3 linked regions of the Dongshaea marina genome follow. The protein of the gene in region 2 interacts with the protein of the main gene of each other region in a pairwise test. Links are inferred from orthologs where the notes say so. Each region holds a gene or a part of one and is shown on either strand. Other genes may lie near its edges.

Region 1 (5,678 bases), 140 kb from region 2 along the record:
GACAGGCAGCCTGCACATGGGTCACGCCTTCCAGGACACCATCATGGATACCCTGATCCGCTATCAACGGATGCAGGGCAAAAATACCTTGTGGCAGGTGGGGACCGATCACGCGGGGATCGCAACCCAGATGGTGGTTGAACGTAAGCTGGCCGCCGAAGGCCAGCCCAGCCGCAAAGAGCTGGGACGCGACGCCTTTATCGATAAGATCTGGGAGTGGAAAAATGAGTCCGGTGGCACCATCACCCGCCAGATGCGCCGCCTGGGTGCCTCGGTAGACTGGGAGCGTGAGCGCTTCACCATGGATGAGGGACTGTCCAAGGCTGTTCAGGAGGTGTTTGTCCGCCTCTATGAAGAAGATCTTATCTATCGCGGTAAGCGCCTGGTGAACTGGGATCCCAAACTGCGAACCGCCATCTCCGATCTCGAGGTGGAAAACCGCGATGTGAAGGGCCACATGTGGCACCTGCGCTACCCGCTGGCCGATGGTGCCAAAACAGCGGACGGCAAAGACTACCTGGTGGTGGCAACCACCCGTCCGGAAACCATGCTGGGTGATACCGGGGTTGCGGTGAACCCGGAAGATCCACGTTATAAAGATCTCATCGGTAAGCATGTGATCCTGCCGATCGTCGATCGTCGCATCCCGATCGTCGGTGACGAGCACGCCGACATGGAAAAAGGCACCGGCTGCGTCAAGATCACCCCGGCTCACGACTTCAACGACTATGAAGTAGGTAAGCGAAACCAGCTGCCGATGATCAATGTCCTGACCTTTGATGCAACCATCCGCGACAGCGCCGAGGTGTTTACCACCAAGGGTGAGCCATCGGATCTCTACTCCAATGTGCTGCCGGAAAAATACCGGGGGATGGAGCGTTTTGCTGCGCGTAAAGCGATCGTCGAAGAGTTTGAGGCCCTGGATCTCTTGGTTGAAATTGAAGATCACGCCCTGACTGTGCCCTACGGCGATCGTGGCGGCGTCATCATAGAGCCGATGCTGACCGACCAATGGTATGTGCGCACCGCACCTCTGGCCGAGGTTGCCACCAAGGCGGTGGAAGATGGCGAGATCCAGTTCGTACCCAAGCAGTATGAAAACATGTATTTTGCCTGGATGCGCGACATCCAGGACTGGTGTATCTCCCGCCAGCTGTGGTGGGGGCACCGGATCCCGGCCTGGTATGACAACGAAGGTAAGGTCTACGTAGGTCATAGCGAGCAGGAAGTTCGTGCCAAGCACCAGCTCGGTGATGAGATCGCCCTGCACCAGGATGAAGATGTACTGGATACCTGGTTCTCCTCGGCGCTGTGGACCTTCTCTACCCAGGGCTGGCCAGAAAAAACACCGGATCTGGCGACCTTCCACCCCAGCGATGTGCTGGTGACCGGCTTTGACATCATCTTCTTCTGGGTTGCCCGGATGATCATGATGACCATGCACTTCATCAAGGATGAAAACGGCAAGCCGCAGGTCCCCTTCAAGACTGTGTATGTGCACGGCCTGGTCCGTGATGAAAATGGCGACAAGATGTCCAAGTCCAAGGGGAACGTGCTGGATCCTCTGGATATGATTGATGGCATCGAGCTGGATAACCTGGTCGAAAAGCGCACCGGTAATATGATGCAGCCACAGCTTGCTGAAAAAATTGCCAAACGGACTCGTAAGGCCTTCCCCGAGGGAATCGAGGCCCACGGTACCGATGCACTGCGTTTCACCTTCATGGCGATGGCTACCACAGGGCGCGATCTCAACTGGGATATGAACCGTCTCGATGGCTACCGTAACTTCTGCAACAAGCTGTGGAATGCCAGCCGCTACGTGCTGATGAATGCCGAGGGTGAAGATTGTGGCTTTAATGGCGGTGAGCTTGAGCTTTCACTGGCGGATCGCTGGATCAAGGCCAAGCTGCAGCACTGCATTCGTGACGTTCGCCAGGCGATCGAAGACTACCGCTTCGATATGGCGGCAAACCACCTGTATGAGTTTATCTGGAACCAGTTCTGTGACTGGTATCTGGAGCTGACCAAGCCGGTTCTGTGGAACGGTAGTGACGCGCAAAAACGCGGCACCCGTCATACCCTGCTTGAGACTCTGGAAACCCTGCTGCGCCTGGCGCACCCCATCATGCCATTTATCACCGAAGAGATCTGGCAGAAGGTAGCTGAGCTCACAGGTATCGAGGCCGACACCATCATGCTGCAGGGCTATCCTGAGTATGACGCCAGCCAGGATGATGAGAAGGCACTGGTCGATCTCGAGTGGATCAAGCAATTTATCGTCAACGTACGCAATATCCGCGCTGAGATGAATATTGCGCCAAGTAAGCCTCTTGAGGTGCTGCTGCGCAACCATGATGCCACGACTGCCCAGCGAGTTGAAAGCAATGCAACCTTCCTCAAGGCACTGGCGAAGCTCGATTCTGTGACACTGCTTGGTGCTGATGAGCAGGCTCCGGCCTCTGTCACCGCCCTGCTGGGGGAAGCGGAGCTACTGCTGCCGATGGCAGGCCTCATCGACAAGGATGCAGAGCTGGCTCGTATCGCCAAAGAGCTTGAGAAAGCCGCCACTGAGATTGGTCGCATCCGGGGTAAGCTGTCAAACGAGAAGTTTGTCAGCCGCGCCCCTGAGGCCGTGGTCGCCAAAGAGAAGGCCAAGCTTGAGGAGTTGACTCAGGCTGAACTTAAGCTCAAGGAGCAGCAGCAAACCATCGCCGCTCTTTAATCGCTAGCAGCCATAAACAACAAAGCCCTCATCTGAGGGCTTTGTTTTATTCGGGTCTTAACAGCTTACTCTTCGAAGTAGGTTCCCCAACCATCATACTCAATCGCGTACTGAGCCGCGATCTCCAGCATCTTGGGCAGGGGCTCCAGGATCGAGTCGCTATCCAGCTCGCTCTCCCCATAGATATCAAAGCAGTACAGCTCCTCCCCTTCGTCGGTCTCGAAAAGCTCTACTTCACTGACATCAAATCCCGCGGTAAACAGCTGCTCGGCAGCCTGCAAGGCTGGCTCTTCAGACTTAGCCGCAAAGTGGTACTCGATGGTATAGAGTGCGTCCGGGTTGCTACCATCCTCCAGTAGCTCTTCGATGATATCTTCACACTCATCACGCCACTGTTCCATCTGTTCACTCATCACTTCATCTCCGGTTTGCGCTCACGAAAGAGCCATACATTTTGCTGCAAGCATAAGCCAATCCTGACACTTTGCAAGCCTTCACATTCCGCAGCCTTTAAACTGATGTATCATGGGTGCTGCTCATTATTTCATCGATTCTTTTCTTCACCAGGAGCAACCCATGCGATGGACTAAATCTGACTACCACCTCTCGACCGATAAGACCCTTCTGCAACAAGGGATGATCTATGACTTTCTCAAAGACGCCCCCTGGTGTCAGGGGATTGAGCCTGACACCCTGGCACTGGCCATCGAGCAATCCTTGTGCTTTGGCCTCTACTTTCAGAAAAACCAGATTGGCTTCGCCCGGCTGGTGACCGACTATGCCACCTTCGCCTGGCTGACCGACCTCTTCGTCCTGGAGGAACATAGAGGGAAAGGCTTGAGTAAATGGATGATGGAGTGCATCATGCAACATCCTTCGGTCCAGCGGCTCCGTCACATCTCACTGGCGACAACCGACGCCCATGGGCTTTACTCTCAATATGGGTTTGCCCCGGTTGCATCTCCGTCGCAACTGATGGAGCAACGTGGCAAAGATAAGCTGCACTGACAAGTTACACAATGGAGAGAGTTCAATGAGTCAAGATCTCACCGCCAAAGGGCGCTCGCCCTCGCTGTTGGGCGGTGCCATGATAATTGCAGGCACCACGGTCGGTGCCGGGATGTTTACCCTGCCGGTGATGACCTCAGGGATGTGGTTTTTCTACTCACTACTAATCCTGGCCCTGACCTGGCTGCTGATGTACTCCTCCAGCCTGCTGATCCTGGAAGCCAACCTCAACTATCCGATCGGGGCCAGCTTCGACACTATGACAGAGGATCTACTAGGACATGGTGGACGCATCATCACCGGGGCCCTGGTAGCCTTTGTCCTGTATATCCTGACCTATGCCTATATCTCGGGGGGAGGCTCCACCACGGCTCTTACCCTTGGAAACCTGCTGGGGATCCCTGTTCTCTACCAGGTCGGAGGCTTGCTGTTTGGCGGTGTTTTGGCGCTGATTGTTTATCTCTCCACTAAGGCGGTCGATCGGATCACCACCATCATGCTGGGAGCCATGGTGATCACCTTTTTCATGTCGGTGGCAGGACTCATCTACAACATCAAGCTACCGGTACTGCTGAATAATAGCGACCCCACGGCTCACTATGCTCCCTATATCCTGATTGCGATCCCGGTTTGCCTTGCTTCCTTTGGCTACCACGGTAACATCCCAAGCCTGATGAAATATTACGGCAAAGCGCCGAAGAAGATCGCCTGTGCCGCGCTACTAGGTAGCCTGATGGCGCTGTTTTTCTACTTCCTGTGGCAGCTCAGCGCCCTGGGAAACCTGCCTCGTGACACCTTCAGGGGGATCATGGCCGCCGGTGGCAATATGGATGTACTGCTGGCTGCACTGGGTCAGACGGTAAAACAGAGCCATCTGAACATCCTGCTGCAAATCTTTGCTAATCTGGCGGTGGCGTCCTCGTTTCTTGGGGTGACCCTGGGCCTTTTCGACTATATTGCCGATCTATTTAAGTTTGATGACAGTCATCTTGGCCGCCTCAAAACCGCAGTGATTACCTTCGCCCCTCCCCTGATAGGCGCGATGATCTGGCCGAATGGTTTTCTGCTGGCCATAGGTTTTGCTGCGCTGGCCGCCGCAGGCTGGGCAGTGATCATTCCGGTGCTGCTGGCAATCAAGAGTCGTCGCAAGTTTGGTAACCCCCAATTTCGTACCCCGGGCGGAAGACTCACCCTGGTGATCGTCTTTGGTTATGGAGTTCTGGTGATCCTCTGCCACCTGTTGGGACTGTTTGGCCTGCTGCCTCAGTTTGGCGCCTGATCGCCTTAAGCCTTCCATAAGCCCCACTGCCCGATAGGACCAGTGGGGCATGAAAGCACAGATTCACTATACTCTTGGGGAAACCCACATGAGTGTGCTGTCATGGGAAAAGCTCTTCTGGGAATGCTGCTTCTGCTCAACTGCGCCCTGTTACAGGCTCAGGCTATCACTCTTGCGATCGGAGAGTACCCCCCTTCACCTCGAAGCACCTTCAGCGTAATGGCATGTTTGGGGCTATTGTGGATGAGGCGTTCGCTACCCAGGATGTAAAACCCAGTTATATGTTTACCTCCTGGAGTCGGGCCTACCGGCTCTCAGAGGAGGGTGTAGTGACAGGAACGGTTCCCTGGGGAGCATCCGTAGAACGCGCCCTGAAACATATCTACAGCGATCCCATCATGGAGTACCGGATGGTCTGGTTCTACCTTAAGGGACAGAACTTTGACTGGCAGGATTACTCGGATCTCAAAGGTAAAAAAGTCGCTGCAATCCGCGGCTATACCTATGATGATGCTTTTTATCAGGCTGCCCGGGAAGGGATTATTGAGGTGATTTTTGTCAACCGCCTCAAGCAGTGCTTTGATCTGCTGCTCTCAGGAAGAGTCGATCTCACCATTGAAAGCTTTGATGTCGGCTACTACACCCTCAACCGCCATTACCAAAATG
Region 2 (5,699 bases):
ATTCAACATAAAAACAGCAAGTTAGAAGTAGATTAGCAGTCAAGGTAATGCATAAAAATTTAGGAAAAGTGGCCAATCGCGCATAAAATCCTGAAAAGTGAAAATGATAAATAATTTTAACAATCCAATATTAATGCAATAGCTCCGTATCATGTTCGATTATTAAGCTATACAACCCTTACATGGTCGTTAAGAATTCAAGAAAAGGCATGAAAAATGAATTAAGTTGAGCCAACCCATGGTGACCATCCCAGAGGGTAATGAAGCGAGACACAGGGCATCCTGGGCTAGAGCTCTTTCGGACTAACCAGGGTCATCACTTCAGCCTGAGATAAAGAATTTCTGGCTTTGCTAAGCTGACCCTCTGCAGCATGGATGCTGCAGTAGAGCTCCAGGGAGGGCACTGCGAGTCCGTCTGCAAAGCCCGAGATTAATCACAGTATTGACTCCATTTATGGAGAAAATGCTCTAGCAAGACAACGAGCGGTTATATGCCGGACAGGATCAGGTCTCCATGAATCGGCGCCACCGAGCTAAGAAAGACCCTTATGATGAAGGGACACTCCAGTCATGCTCCTTTTAAGGCAGGCATCCCCTTCACACCGAGATCGGCATCACCCGGTTACGCCCCAGCTCCTTGGCCTTGTAGAGCTGTTCGTCGGCACGCTCGATCACCTTGGCGACAGTGTCCCCCTTGCTAAACTCAGCTACCCCGAACGAGGCAGTGATCTTGTCGACCTTCTTACCGGTTCGCCTATCCTGAATCGACAGCTTCTCCAGACCGCGGCGAACGCTCTCGGCAAACTGGCGCGCCACCATCAGCTTTTTACCGGGCGCCACCAAGGCAAACTCCTCCCCCCCGTAACGATAGGCCTGGATCCCCTCCTTACAGCTATCCTGCAGGCGCCGGGCAACCATCTTGAGCACCAGATCCCCAAGCTGATGGCCATATTCATCATTGAATGCCTTAAAGTGATCGATATCGACCAGCACCAGGGAATAAAGCTGGCTCTGCTGATGAAATGATTCCAGCTCCTGATCAAAGCTGCGCCTGTTCAAGAGCTGGGTCAGTGCATCGTGAGATGCCTGTTTACGGCTCTCCTGCAGGGCATTGCGCAACTGCTCTATCTCCTGCTGCGCCTCGGCCAGCTGCTTATGAAAGTGACTTGTGACCTTTTGAATATGCGCCGAGCCACTCACCAGCTCGCGGATCACCCCAACCGTTTCATCCAGTGACATCCCCTGCTCTTCAAAGTGCTCCAGCGAGGCAAAGCGCTTGTTCAGCATATTCTGGAAGTCATCCGTATCGCTAAGGGTATCTTTCATGGTGTGAAACATTTCACTGGTCATCGCCTCAAGACTCTGGCGTAGCTGCTCCATGTTGGCCTGAGATTCCTGCTCGACATGGGCCTGATAGAGAGTGTTACAGGTCACCTCGCTAATAAGGCCCGTGTCCTGGAGCTTTTCGTCAATAGCCCGGTTGAGCTCAGGTTTCTCTTCTGAGACATAGGTATACCAGAGGGTATAGTTACAGGGGGTTGCCGGGATCTGATATTTCATCATCAGGGGGACAACCTGCTTCAGGTAAGCGGCAGATTGGCGAAAATCATCCATGCCCATAACAGCATCCATCTATCAAGCAGGAACACTCTCTATAGTATGGACCCTATTAAGGACACTGCACGGCTGAGATGCCACTCCTCCCTCTAAAGTTTGCTAAGGATCTCTGGAGGTAGCTTGAGCTCATCATTGCAGTTGATGCCGATCCCGCGCTCAAGGATCTTGCGGGCGATATTTTGAGCATCTTCAAGGGAGTGCATCTGATAGCTGCCGCACTGATAGCGGTTAACCTCGGGAAGCTTGGACGGATCTGCCACCTGGAGAATATCCTTTGCCGATGCCAGCCAGGCATCAGCCACCTGCTGCTCCGAGGGGGAGCCGATGAGGCTCATATAAAAACCGGTGCGACATCCCATGGGGGAGATATCGATGATCTCGACGCTCTTGCCATCAAGATGGTTGCGCATGAAGCCGGCAAATAGGTGCTCAAAGGTATGGATCCCCTCCTGAGACAGAGCCTCCTGATTAGGCACGCAGAAGCGTAGATCAAAGACGGTTATACAATCTCCGGAGGGAGTGTGAAGGGATTTGGCCACCCGCACCGCGGGGGCCTGCATTTTGGTGTGATCAACGGTAAAACTGTCCAGCAATGGCATCTGAGCTCTCCACCGAGACTAGCCAAAGAACAGCCTCCAAAGCCAACCATGGCTGAGCTCTTCCTGGCAGGAACGAAACTGTGCTCCGTAGGTTTCGGCGCGTTTTTGAACCCGCTTGGCTGTCTTGATGAGCCAGGCCTTGTTGCGATAACTGCCACGCTTATACCCACCCCACCCTTCATGGTAGTTCAGATATTGGGCGTAGGCATTCCACTTGGATACCTTATTAATCTTATTGGTCTTGGTGATATACCAACCCATGAAGTCGATGGCATCGGCAAAGTCATCCCGATCGCCACTGTAGTTGCCAGTTTCACGCTGATACTGCTCCCAGGCTGGATCCATCGCCTGGGCATAGCCATAGGCGGAGCTCACCCGCCCGATCGGAATAAAACCTAAGAAGTAATCCATCGGCGGCTTGGCATCATCGCGAAAGCTACTCTCCTGAAACATCATTGCCATGGGCACCTGAACCGGAACCCCCCACTTATGATTCATATCCATCGCCGCATCATACCAGCTACGATTTTGCCGAAAGATGTCGCAAATATTATGGGGGTTATCGGGCAGTGAGCTGCAGCTACTCAGCAGCGTCAGTAACACCAAGACTATCACTGAACGTTTTAGCATCAAATCAACTCATCTCGCTTAGGGGGCTCCCGCTCTTCCACCACAGGTGCTGAGCCCGGAGCGCCCAGGCTCGGTACCTGCCGTGGATCACAGGGCGTCTTCGTTCTCTTCGCCGGTACGAATTCGGATCACCTGCTCAATTTCACAGACGAAGATCTTTCCGTCACCTATCTTACCGGTACGCGCCGTATTCTGAATCGCCTCGAGGCAAGCCTCCAGCTCCTCATCGGGGATCACCAGCTCAATCTTCATCTTGGGGAGAAAGTCCACCATATATTCGGCCCCGCGATATAGCTCGGTATGCCCCTTCTGCCGGCCAAACCCCTTCACCTCGGTCACTGTCATCCCGGTGATCCCGACTTCGGAGAGAGCCTCCCGAACATCATCGAGCTTAAAGGGCTTGATGATCGCCTCAATCTTTTTCATGGTTCATCCTTACCAGTTATGTCGTCCGAACCCCGAGGTAATCGGGTAACGTCGATCTTTACCAAAGTTACGGGGAGTGATCCGCGGCCCAATCGGAGCCTGGCGTCGCTTATATTCATTGAGATCCACCAGGCGAACCACCCGGCGCACCGTTGCTTCATCAAAACCTTCGGCAACAATCTCCTCAACCGAAGCATCCTGCTCCACATAACGCTGCAAAATTGTATCCAATACATCGTAAGGGGCAGGCTATCCTGATCCACCTGATCCGGAGCCAGCTCAGCCGATGGGGGACGTGTGATCACCCGATCCGGAATGATCTCCTGGTCACGGTTACAGTAGCGAGCCAGACGATACACCAGAGTTTTTGGAACATCCTTGAGCACATCAAAACCACCCGCCATATCACCATACAGAGTCGAATAGCCGACCGCTACCTCGCTCTTATTGCCCGTGGTCAGCACCAGCTTGCGATGCTTGTTGGAGATAGCCATCAAAAGAACGCCCCGACAGCGTGCCTGCAGGTTCTCCTCTGTGGTGTCACGCTCGCTGTTCTCAAACAGAGGATTGAGCTGCTGCATGAAGCTATCAAACATAGGCTCAATTGGCACGATATCAAACTGCACTCCCTGGCGCTCAGCCTGGGCCTTGGCGTCCTCGACACTCATCTGTGAGGTATAGCGAAATGGCATCATCACCGCCTGCACCCGATCGGCTCCCAGAGCATCGACGGCGATCGCCATGGTCAGGGCCGAGTCAATCCCGCCGGAAAGCCCCAGCACGGCACCGGCAAAGCCGTTTTTATTCACATAATCGCGCACCGCCAGAACCAGGGCCTGGTAGATGTCTGCCTCTTCATACTTCTTGGCCGGCACCGGTAGCACATCAACCTGAGGCTCAGCATCAACAAACTCAACCAGCTGACACTCCTCCTGAAAGGGAGCCAGCCTGTGAGTCAGCACTCCTGCACGGTTGAACACCTTGGATCGTCCATCAAAAATAAGCTCATCCTGACCACAGATCTGGTTGAGATAGACCAGGGGTAGATTGGTCTCCTGGCAACGCTGTTTCATCAAATCTTTGCGGATCCAGGGTTTATCCTGGTGGAAGGGGGATGCATTGATAGAAACCAGGATTTCGGCGCCCTGGCGCTTGGCATCCTGCACCGGGGCATCAATCCACAGATCTTCACAGATCAAAAGACCCAGCTTCACTCCCTTAAAATCAACCACCAGGGTGCCGTTACCCTCGACGAAATAGCGTTTTTCATCAAACACGCTGTAGTTCGGCAGGCTCTGCTTGAAGTAACGTCCCAGCACCTTGCCCTGATGCAGTAAAGAGACCGCATTATAGAGCTTACCCTCTTCGCGCCAGGGATGCCCCACCAGCAACGCCGTTTCACCACTGCGCGCCTGCATCAGCGCCAGGGCGTTTTCAACCCGCTGCATCAGGTCTGCGCGCAACAACAGATCCTCGGGGGATAGCCGGTTAATGCCAGCTCAGGATACACCACCAGATCGGCGCCCTGTTGCTCTGCATCAGCCAATACCCCGAGCATCTTCTCGGCATTTTGTTCGATCGCGCCCACTACCAGATTCAGCTGGGCAAGCATGATGGTTAATGATTTAGCCATATTTAGCTCGGTCTCTGCTCAAAATTAAACTCCCAGCATAATAAGAAAAAGCATCGCCTCAAGCCAGCTTCGGCGAAGCATCTGCTAAGAAAACGGCTACTTTTCAACCTGAAAGCGGCTTTTCCTGCTTGCCTGACCAGGAGTAACCTTAGCTTAGATTCTCCCGGTAACCGGGATCACTCCCCCGAAAAAGAGCTCTGCTGATGCAGCCCCCCTTGATTGAGATAATCAAATTGGGTGGTTCTTCAAGGCCGGGCCCACAAGTAGCGCACTCATCCAGCCGAAGCACTGCCCGAATGTTCATGCATAATGACTCAAGCCTCCTTCTGGCAATGGGTCGAAAAAATAGCCAGCATCGGCTGGCACTACTAAACCCCTGACAGTGACAGGTTACCTCCCGCTTACACTTTGTAAATCTTATAGTTATGCATTTTTTTTGTATTTTCTTTGCAAACGTGTTCAAATGCCGGACGAACCATTGTTAACGGTTTGTTTTCAAAATACATATCAGATGTATCTTCTTTAGAATAATAAATCAGAAATACGCCTTTATTTGAAATTTTATATGCCTGAATCGTTAGCGTTCAGGATCTTTCCCAATTTTCAGCAGAGGATGTTCTTTTTATGAGTTCTTCGATAACACAAGCTCCCCCCCGACGACTTGGATTAATGACACTACTGATGAGTGGTATGGGCTCAGTCATCGGATCCGGTTGGCTGTTTGGTGCCTATCATGCTGCCCGGATCGCCGGCCCCGCCTCTATCATCTCCTGGATCATCGGCTGGGCTGCCGT
Region 3 (6,021 bases), 440 kb from region 2 along the record:
TGTATCACCCCATGATTGGTGATACCACCCATGGCGAAGGGCGACATAATCGCTTTTTCCGTGAGCATTTCGGGGTGAGTCGCCTGCTACTGCACTCTTTGTCCCTGGAGTTTATCCACCCCGAGAGCAATGAGCCTGTTTGTATTGAGGCATCTCTGGATGAAGCCATGGGTGGCTTGCTGCAGACGCTGGGATGGAGCCAGGAGCTCTGGCAATCCTGAACTGCCAGAGCGGATAGCGGACTACTATTTTTTCTTTTGCATCATCGCCTTGAGATCGGCAAAGGGGTTGTGAGTGGCCTGCTCATGCTTGAGATCATCGCCCGCCTCGACCGAAGAGCCATAGGTTTCGGCTTCGAGGTACTTTGAATGCTCATGATCGTGGCAATAAAGGCACAAAAGCTCCCAGTTCGAACCATCTTCCGGGTTATTGCTGTGGTCATGATCGATGTGATGAACCGTGAGCTCTCTTAGGTTGGAGTAGGTAAATTCACGGGCGCAGCGGCCACAGACCCAGGGAAAGAGCTTGAGGGCCTTATCGCGATAGCCCTGTTCTAACTGGGCGTATTTTGGTGGAATGTATGCCATAGGATTCTTGAGGTTGATTTTTTCCGCACTATAGCACTGCAGGGCCGCCGCTGACATCCTCCGTTTGCATAATATTTGAGTGTGCGGCTTTGTGTTAGATAAGGCTTTGCCCAGAGGTTTATCATGAATCTCAAGAGAGCAGGGGATCAGCCAGAGGGAGTCGTTGCCCGGTTTAAAGAAAAACGGGGCGATATGCCCCGGCGAGTTTACAGACGCTCCAGATCCGCTTCAATTTCGTTGATCTTGCTCTGAACCACCTTCTCCAGGTGGCGAAGATCGCTGAGTATCTTCTTCTTAAGATCGCGGGGGATCGGGGTCGGTTTACTATGATTGAGCTCTTCGAGTACCTTGCTGAGGTTTTCATCCAGCTCGCCGGAGGCGGTACAGGGGTACTTGAGTTTGACACTCTTGGCGAAAAATTCACCCGGTTTCTTCTTCAGGTAGATTTTCAGAATATCGTTACCCGATTCCTGGCGCAGGCTGTAACGATCGATCTGGGCGGGATCGCTGATCCCCACGTTGTACAGATTCTCAGACACTCCCTTCTCCTTTATTGGATTCGAAACATGCAAATCGCCAGGGGAGCCCCTGGCGTAATCAATTATTCAACACTACGCAGCAGTGCGTTGATCCCAACCTTAGCCCGGGTTTTGGCATCAACTTTTTTGACGATGATTGCCGCATACAGGCTGTAGTTACCGCACTTAGATGGCAAGGAGCCGGAAACCACCACTGAGCCAGCAGGTACCCGGCCATAATGGATGGTGTCGGTTTCTCTGTCATAGATGCGGGTGGACTGGCCAATGTAGACCCCCATGGAGATCACGCTGCCCTCTTCGACGATCACTCCCTCAACCACTTCGGAGCGCGCCCCGATAAAGCAGTTATCTTCGATGATGGTCGGGGTTGCCTGCAGCGGCTCAAGAACGCCACCTATGCCTACACCACCGGAGAGGTGTACATTGGCGCCGATCTGCGCACAAGAGCCCACGGTGGCCCAGGTATCAACCATGGTGCCTTCTCCGACCCGGGCTCCGATGTTGACATAGGATGGCATCAATACCGCGTCACGGGCGATGTAGGCACCCTTACGAACGGTGGCCGGTGGTACCACCCGCACACCCTGCTGCTCAAACATCTCCTGGGTGTAGTCGGCGTACTTAAGGGGCACCTTGTCGTAGCACTTAAGATCGTTATGATCGAACACCTCGTTGTTATGGATGCGGAAATAGAGCAGTACCGCTTTTTTGATCCACTGATGCACGACCCATTCGCCTGCTATCTTTTCGGCAACGCGCAGCTCACCGGCATCCAGCTTCTGCAGGGTGGTTTCGATGGCAAGGCGGGTTGCATCATCGACCAGTGCCGGAGTGATATCTTGCCTGCGCTCGTAGGCTTCCTCGATTATTGCTTGTAACTCTGTCATGGTTCGTCTCTTTATCAGTGAAGATAGAGGCTATTTTTATCACATTTCTCTGTCATTATTCAGCGATTGCAGCAGTTTTTCCGTCAGTTGCCTTTTTAGCGAGTCGTCAAGCGGCCGATCCTGGCGATCGGTGAGCATAAACAGATCCTGTGCCTGCTCGCCGATTGTGGTGATCTTGGCCGAATGTAGCTGCAGCTTACACTCCTGGAACACGGCGCCGACCCGTGCCAGAAGGCCCGGGATATCCAGAGTTTTCAGCTCCATCAGGGTGTGCTTATGGCTCCCCGCGGTTTGCAGGAACAGGATACGGGTATTGACCCTAAACGGCTGAAGGCGCCTACTCAGGCGCTCTTTCTTGCGAACCTTGGAGGTGGGGCGCTTGAGCGCATGCAGCAGCGCCTGCTGGATCTTGGGGATCCTATGATGGGAGAGGGGCGAGCCATCGGGCTCCAGGATCACAAAGCTGTCCAGGGCCTTCTCCTCCCGGGTCGTCATGATTTGTGCCTGATGAATGGTCAGACGCTTTTGACTGAGCAGGGTTGCCACGCTGGCAAACAGGTTGGGCCTATTGTTGCAGTAGAGCAGCAGCTCACTGCTGCCCCGGGCGCTGTCCGAGGTGATACTGACCAGGGGAGAGTTCTCTCCCTGCTGCTGGTGGGCCAGAATTGCCTGGGTATGATTGATCACCTGCTCATCGCTGTAGCGAATAAAGTAATCGCTCTTAAACTGTTGCCACAGCTTATCGATAAGCGCCGTTGATTCACCACGTTTTTGTAACTGCAGCCGGCAGCGCCGCTGGCGATCGCGAATTTGCCGCCTGACATCCATCGACAGTTCAGGCCCCTGGCGAAGCATCCGCTGGGTAGCGAAATAGAGCTGGCGCAGCAGGCTTCCTTTCCAGTCATTCCACAGCTTATCGTTGGTGGCGTTCATGTCGGCGACCGTCAGGCAGTAGAGAAGATCCAGATGGCGCTCATCGCCAGCCTGCAGTGAAAATTCACGGATCACCTCGGGATCACAGATATCTCTGCGCTGGGCCGTGGTCGACATCAGCAGGTGATGACGCACCAGCCAGGAGACGATCTCACTCTCCTTGTGGCTTAACTGATGCAGCCTGCAAAACTCATAGGCGGTCTCGGCACCGATCTCGCTGTGGTTGCCCCCCTTGCCCTTGCCGATGTCATGGAACAGGGTGGCGAGGTAGAGCAGCTCCGGCTTATACAGGTGCTGTAGCAGCTGATGACACAGGGGATAGTTGCTTTGACCCTCGGCCGAGGCGATGAGTCTCAACTTAGTGAGGGCCCTGATGGTGTGCTCATCAACCGTATAGGTGTGCAACAGATCAAACTGCATCTGGCCGACGATCCCTTTCCACTCGGGGAAGTAGCTCGAAAGCAGATCATAGTGGTGCATCAGCTCGAACGCTTCTATGGCCTTGGGGTGGCGTAAAATCGCCAGCATCAGGCGGCGGCAGGCTTCGGATTGACATAGAGGAGCGGTCAGCTTTTGCTTAACCTTGTAGAGCTCCCGGAGTGTGACTGCGCCGATCCGCTCGGCTTGCGGTTGGGTGATCAGGGTGTAAAAGAGTGCCAGCAGTGAGCTGGGATCTTCACTGAAGATCGATGGATGGCGGATCTCAAGCTGTGGGCCTCGCAGCTCAAATTGAGCAGTGATCGGTTGGCAGGTGATCGGCTGGCGATTGATGATGTGCTCATCAAAAAGCTCCAGCAGTAGCTCATTGAGCTCACTGACCCGGCGCACCACCTGATAGAAGTGGCGCATCATGGTCTCGACCGGACGGTTTCCCTCGCCGGACCAGCCCAGCAGCTGGGCCACGCTGCGTTGGTGATCGAATAGCAGTCGGTTATCTTTTTTGCCACTGATAAGGTGCAGGGCAAATCTCAGTCGCCACAGGCTATCCCGGCAGCCGGTGAGCTCTTTGGCTTCGGCCTGGCTTAGAAAACCGCTAATCGCCATCTCCTCCACCGAGTGACTTCCCAGGTGGCGGCGCGCGATCCAGCCTATGGTCTGTAGATCCCGCAAGCCTCCCGGATTATGCTTGAGATCTGGCTCCAACAGGTAAACCGTGTTGCGATATCTCTGGTGGCGCTGCTTTTGCTCTTCGCACTTAGCTTCAAAAAAAGCCTCGCTACTCCAGAAGAGATCACTATCGAGCACCTGCTGCAGCTCGGTAAACATGGGGGCCGCTCCGGCGATGAGCCGTGACTCCATCAAACTGGTGGCGACCGTGATATCTTTTTTCCCCTGCTCGATGCACTCATCCTGGGTACGCACGCTGTGGCCGATATCCAGGTGGAGATCCCATAGCAGGGTCAGAAAGTGGCTGATTTGCTTGGATTGGTGAGGCTCGAATGTATCGGTGATCAGGACCAACAGATCTATGTCTGAACCCGGCAGCAGCTCCTGGCGACCATAGCCCCCGACGGCAATCAACGCCATGGATTGCGAAGAGATAGCGGTACATTGATTCCACAGAGCCTGTAGCAGGCGATCAAACTGCTGTGCCCGATAGTGCACCAGCTCGGCAACGGGAGTATTGGCACTGAATGCCTCGCTGAGCTGATTGTCCAGGTTCTCAATAAACAGCCGTCCCTGCGGTAGATCCACCGCAGCACTAAGAAAGGGGTCAAGCTGCGAAGGATCAAGAGGCATCTGAAACGTCCTTGTCTTGGTGGGGATTAAGAGGTGATGAATCGCTCGATGCTATCATCTCTGCGCAGGGTAAGGACTTCACATCCCTGCTCGGTGACCAGCAGTGTGTGCTCCCACTGAGCGGACAGGGAGCGATCTTTGGTCACCACGGTCCAGCCATCTTTGAGCATCTTGCAGTGACGTTTGCCCGCGTTGATCATCGGCTCGATGGTAAAACACATGCCGGGCTCAAGAATCGGCCCGGTGCCGGCACGACCATAGTGTAATACTTGGGGCTCTTCGTGGAACAGGCGACCGATACCGTGGCCACAGTATTCACGGACCACCGAGTAGTCATTTTTCTCGGCATGCTTTTGGATCGCGTGACCAATGTCACCTAAGTGAATGCCGGGTTTGACCATCTCGATGCCAAGATAGAGACACTCATGGGCAACACGGCACAGGCGCTCCGCCAGGATGGAGGGCTTACCTACCATGAACATCTTGGAAGTGTCACCATGATAGCCATCTTTAATCACCGTGATATCCACATTGATAATATCGCCGTCTTTGAGTTTCTTATCGGCGGGGATCCCGTGGCAGATCACATGATTGACGGATGTGCAGATCGATTTAGGGAAGCCGTGATAGTTTAACGGGGCAGGGATCGCCTGCTGCTTGTCGACAATATAGTCATGGCAGATCTGATTGAGCTCCTCGGTGGTGATCCCTTTGCGTACGTGTGGTTCTATCATCTCCAGCACTTCGGCAGCCAGGCGTCCGGCCACGCGCATCTTTTCAATTTCTTCTGCAGTTTTGATCTGTATTGTCATTCCTATTCTCTGTCATCGTGCGGCTTGCGCTCGCCTTTTCAACCAAAGCGGAAATTTTATCCACTCCTGCGCCGAACTTCCACCGCTTTATCTTTGTGGTTACTGAACAACTGACCAGCATTCGTTCAGTTTGTATTAAGTGTAAATTAAGTAGACTTGGTTCTGCAGAGAGCGATAAGACCTGTGCTCTGAGGCAACTCAGAGGAAACCTATATTTTGAGCAGCATGATTTCGGGGTACTATGCCCCGATTTTTTTGCCTGCAATTCAGTTAATCTTCCCCAGTTTTGCATCCGAGCATCCATGTCAATCACGGCCCGACATATGCGGTGAGCAGTCAATCGCTAGCGGAACTAAAAGTTTAGCTTGGCCTGCGGTAAGCGGACTCCGGCCTGAGGGGATTGCTTGTCCAATCCCCACTGAACTTCCAAGGACGCCCCGGAATTTGCTTCATCAGATTCACTAAAACAGACAGACGAAACGTCCATATTCCGGCTGTCTTTCAATCGCGTCCATGCGATTGA

What was found.
Region 1: the proteins of glnB (region 2) and rraB interact in binary tests that used the Escherichia coli proteins (3 or more experiments, as listed by UniProt). The link is inferred for Dongshaea marina from one-to-one orthologs.
Region 3: the proteins of glnB (region 2) and glnD interact in binary tests that used the Escherichia coli proteins (3 or more experiments, as listed by UniProt). The link is inferred for Dongshaea marina from one-to-one orthologs.

What each region holds. Positions count from the first base shown.
Region 1 is NZ_CP028897.1:4,292,143-4,297,820, forward strand. Bases 1,465-4,260 are described here. They hold rraB (ribonuclease E inhibitor RraB), read right to left. Parts: upstream 3,139-4,260; coding sequence 2,791-3,138; downstream 1,465-2,790. Other genes in these bases: DB847_RS20045 (valine--tRNA ligase), read left to right, coding at 1,465-2,725; DB847_RS20055 (GNAT family N-acetyltransferase), read left to right, coding at 3,302-3,733; mtr (tryptophan permease), read left to right, coding at 3,759-4,260. Also shown: more of DB847_RS20045, read left to right, coding at 1-1,464; more of mtr, read left to right, coding at 4,261-5,012; DB847_RS20065 (substrate-binding periplasmic protein), read left to right, coding at 5,237-5,678. UniProt on the Escherichia coli protein: Globally modulates RNA abundance by binding to RNase E (Rne) and regulating its endonucleolytic activity. Can modulate Rne action in a substrate-dependent manner by altering the composition of the degradosome.
Region 2 is NZ_CP028897.1:4,432,710-4,438,408, forward strand. Bases 1,604-4,420 are described here. They hold glnB (nitrogen regulatory protein P-II), read right to left. Parts: upstream 3,273-4,420; coding sequence 2,934-3,272; downstream 1,604-2,933. Other genes in these bases: DB847_RS20705 (GGDEF domain-containing protein), read right to left, coding at 1,604-1,620; luxS (S-ribosylhomocysteine lyase), read right to left, coding at 1,707-2,216; DB847_RS20715 (transglycosylase SLT domain-containing protein), read right to left, coding at 2,235-2,846. Also shown: more of DB847_RS20705, read right to left, coding at 598-1,603; DB847_RS20730 (APC family permease), read left to right, coding at 5,530-5,699. UniProt on the Escherichia coli protein: P-II indirectly controls the transcription of the glutamine synthetase gene (glnA). P-II prevents NR-II-catalyzed conversion of NR-I to NR-I-phosphate, the transcriptional activator of GlnA. When P-II is uridylylated to P-II-UMP, these events are reversed.
Region 3 is NZ_CP028897.1:3,995,285-4,001,305, reverse strand. What follows is about bases 1,853-4,991. They hold glnD ([protein-PII] uridylyltransferase), read right to left. Parts: upstream 4,687-4,991; coding sequence 2,053-4,686; downstream 1,853-2,052. Other genes in these bases: map (type I methionyl aminopeptidase), read right to left, coding at 4,713-4,991; dapD (2,3,4,5-tetrahydropyridine-2,6-dicarboxylate N-succinyltransferase), read right to left, coding at 1,853-2,013. In the rest of the region: tRNA pseudouridine(65) synthase TruC, read left to right, coding at 1-221; DB847_RS18710 (YajD family HNH nuclease), read right to left, coding at 246-644; DB847_RS18705 (DUF3461 family protein), read right to left, coding at 794-1,126; more of dapD, read right to left, coding at 1,189-1,852; more of map, read right to left, coding at 4,992-5,498.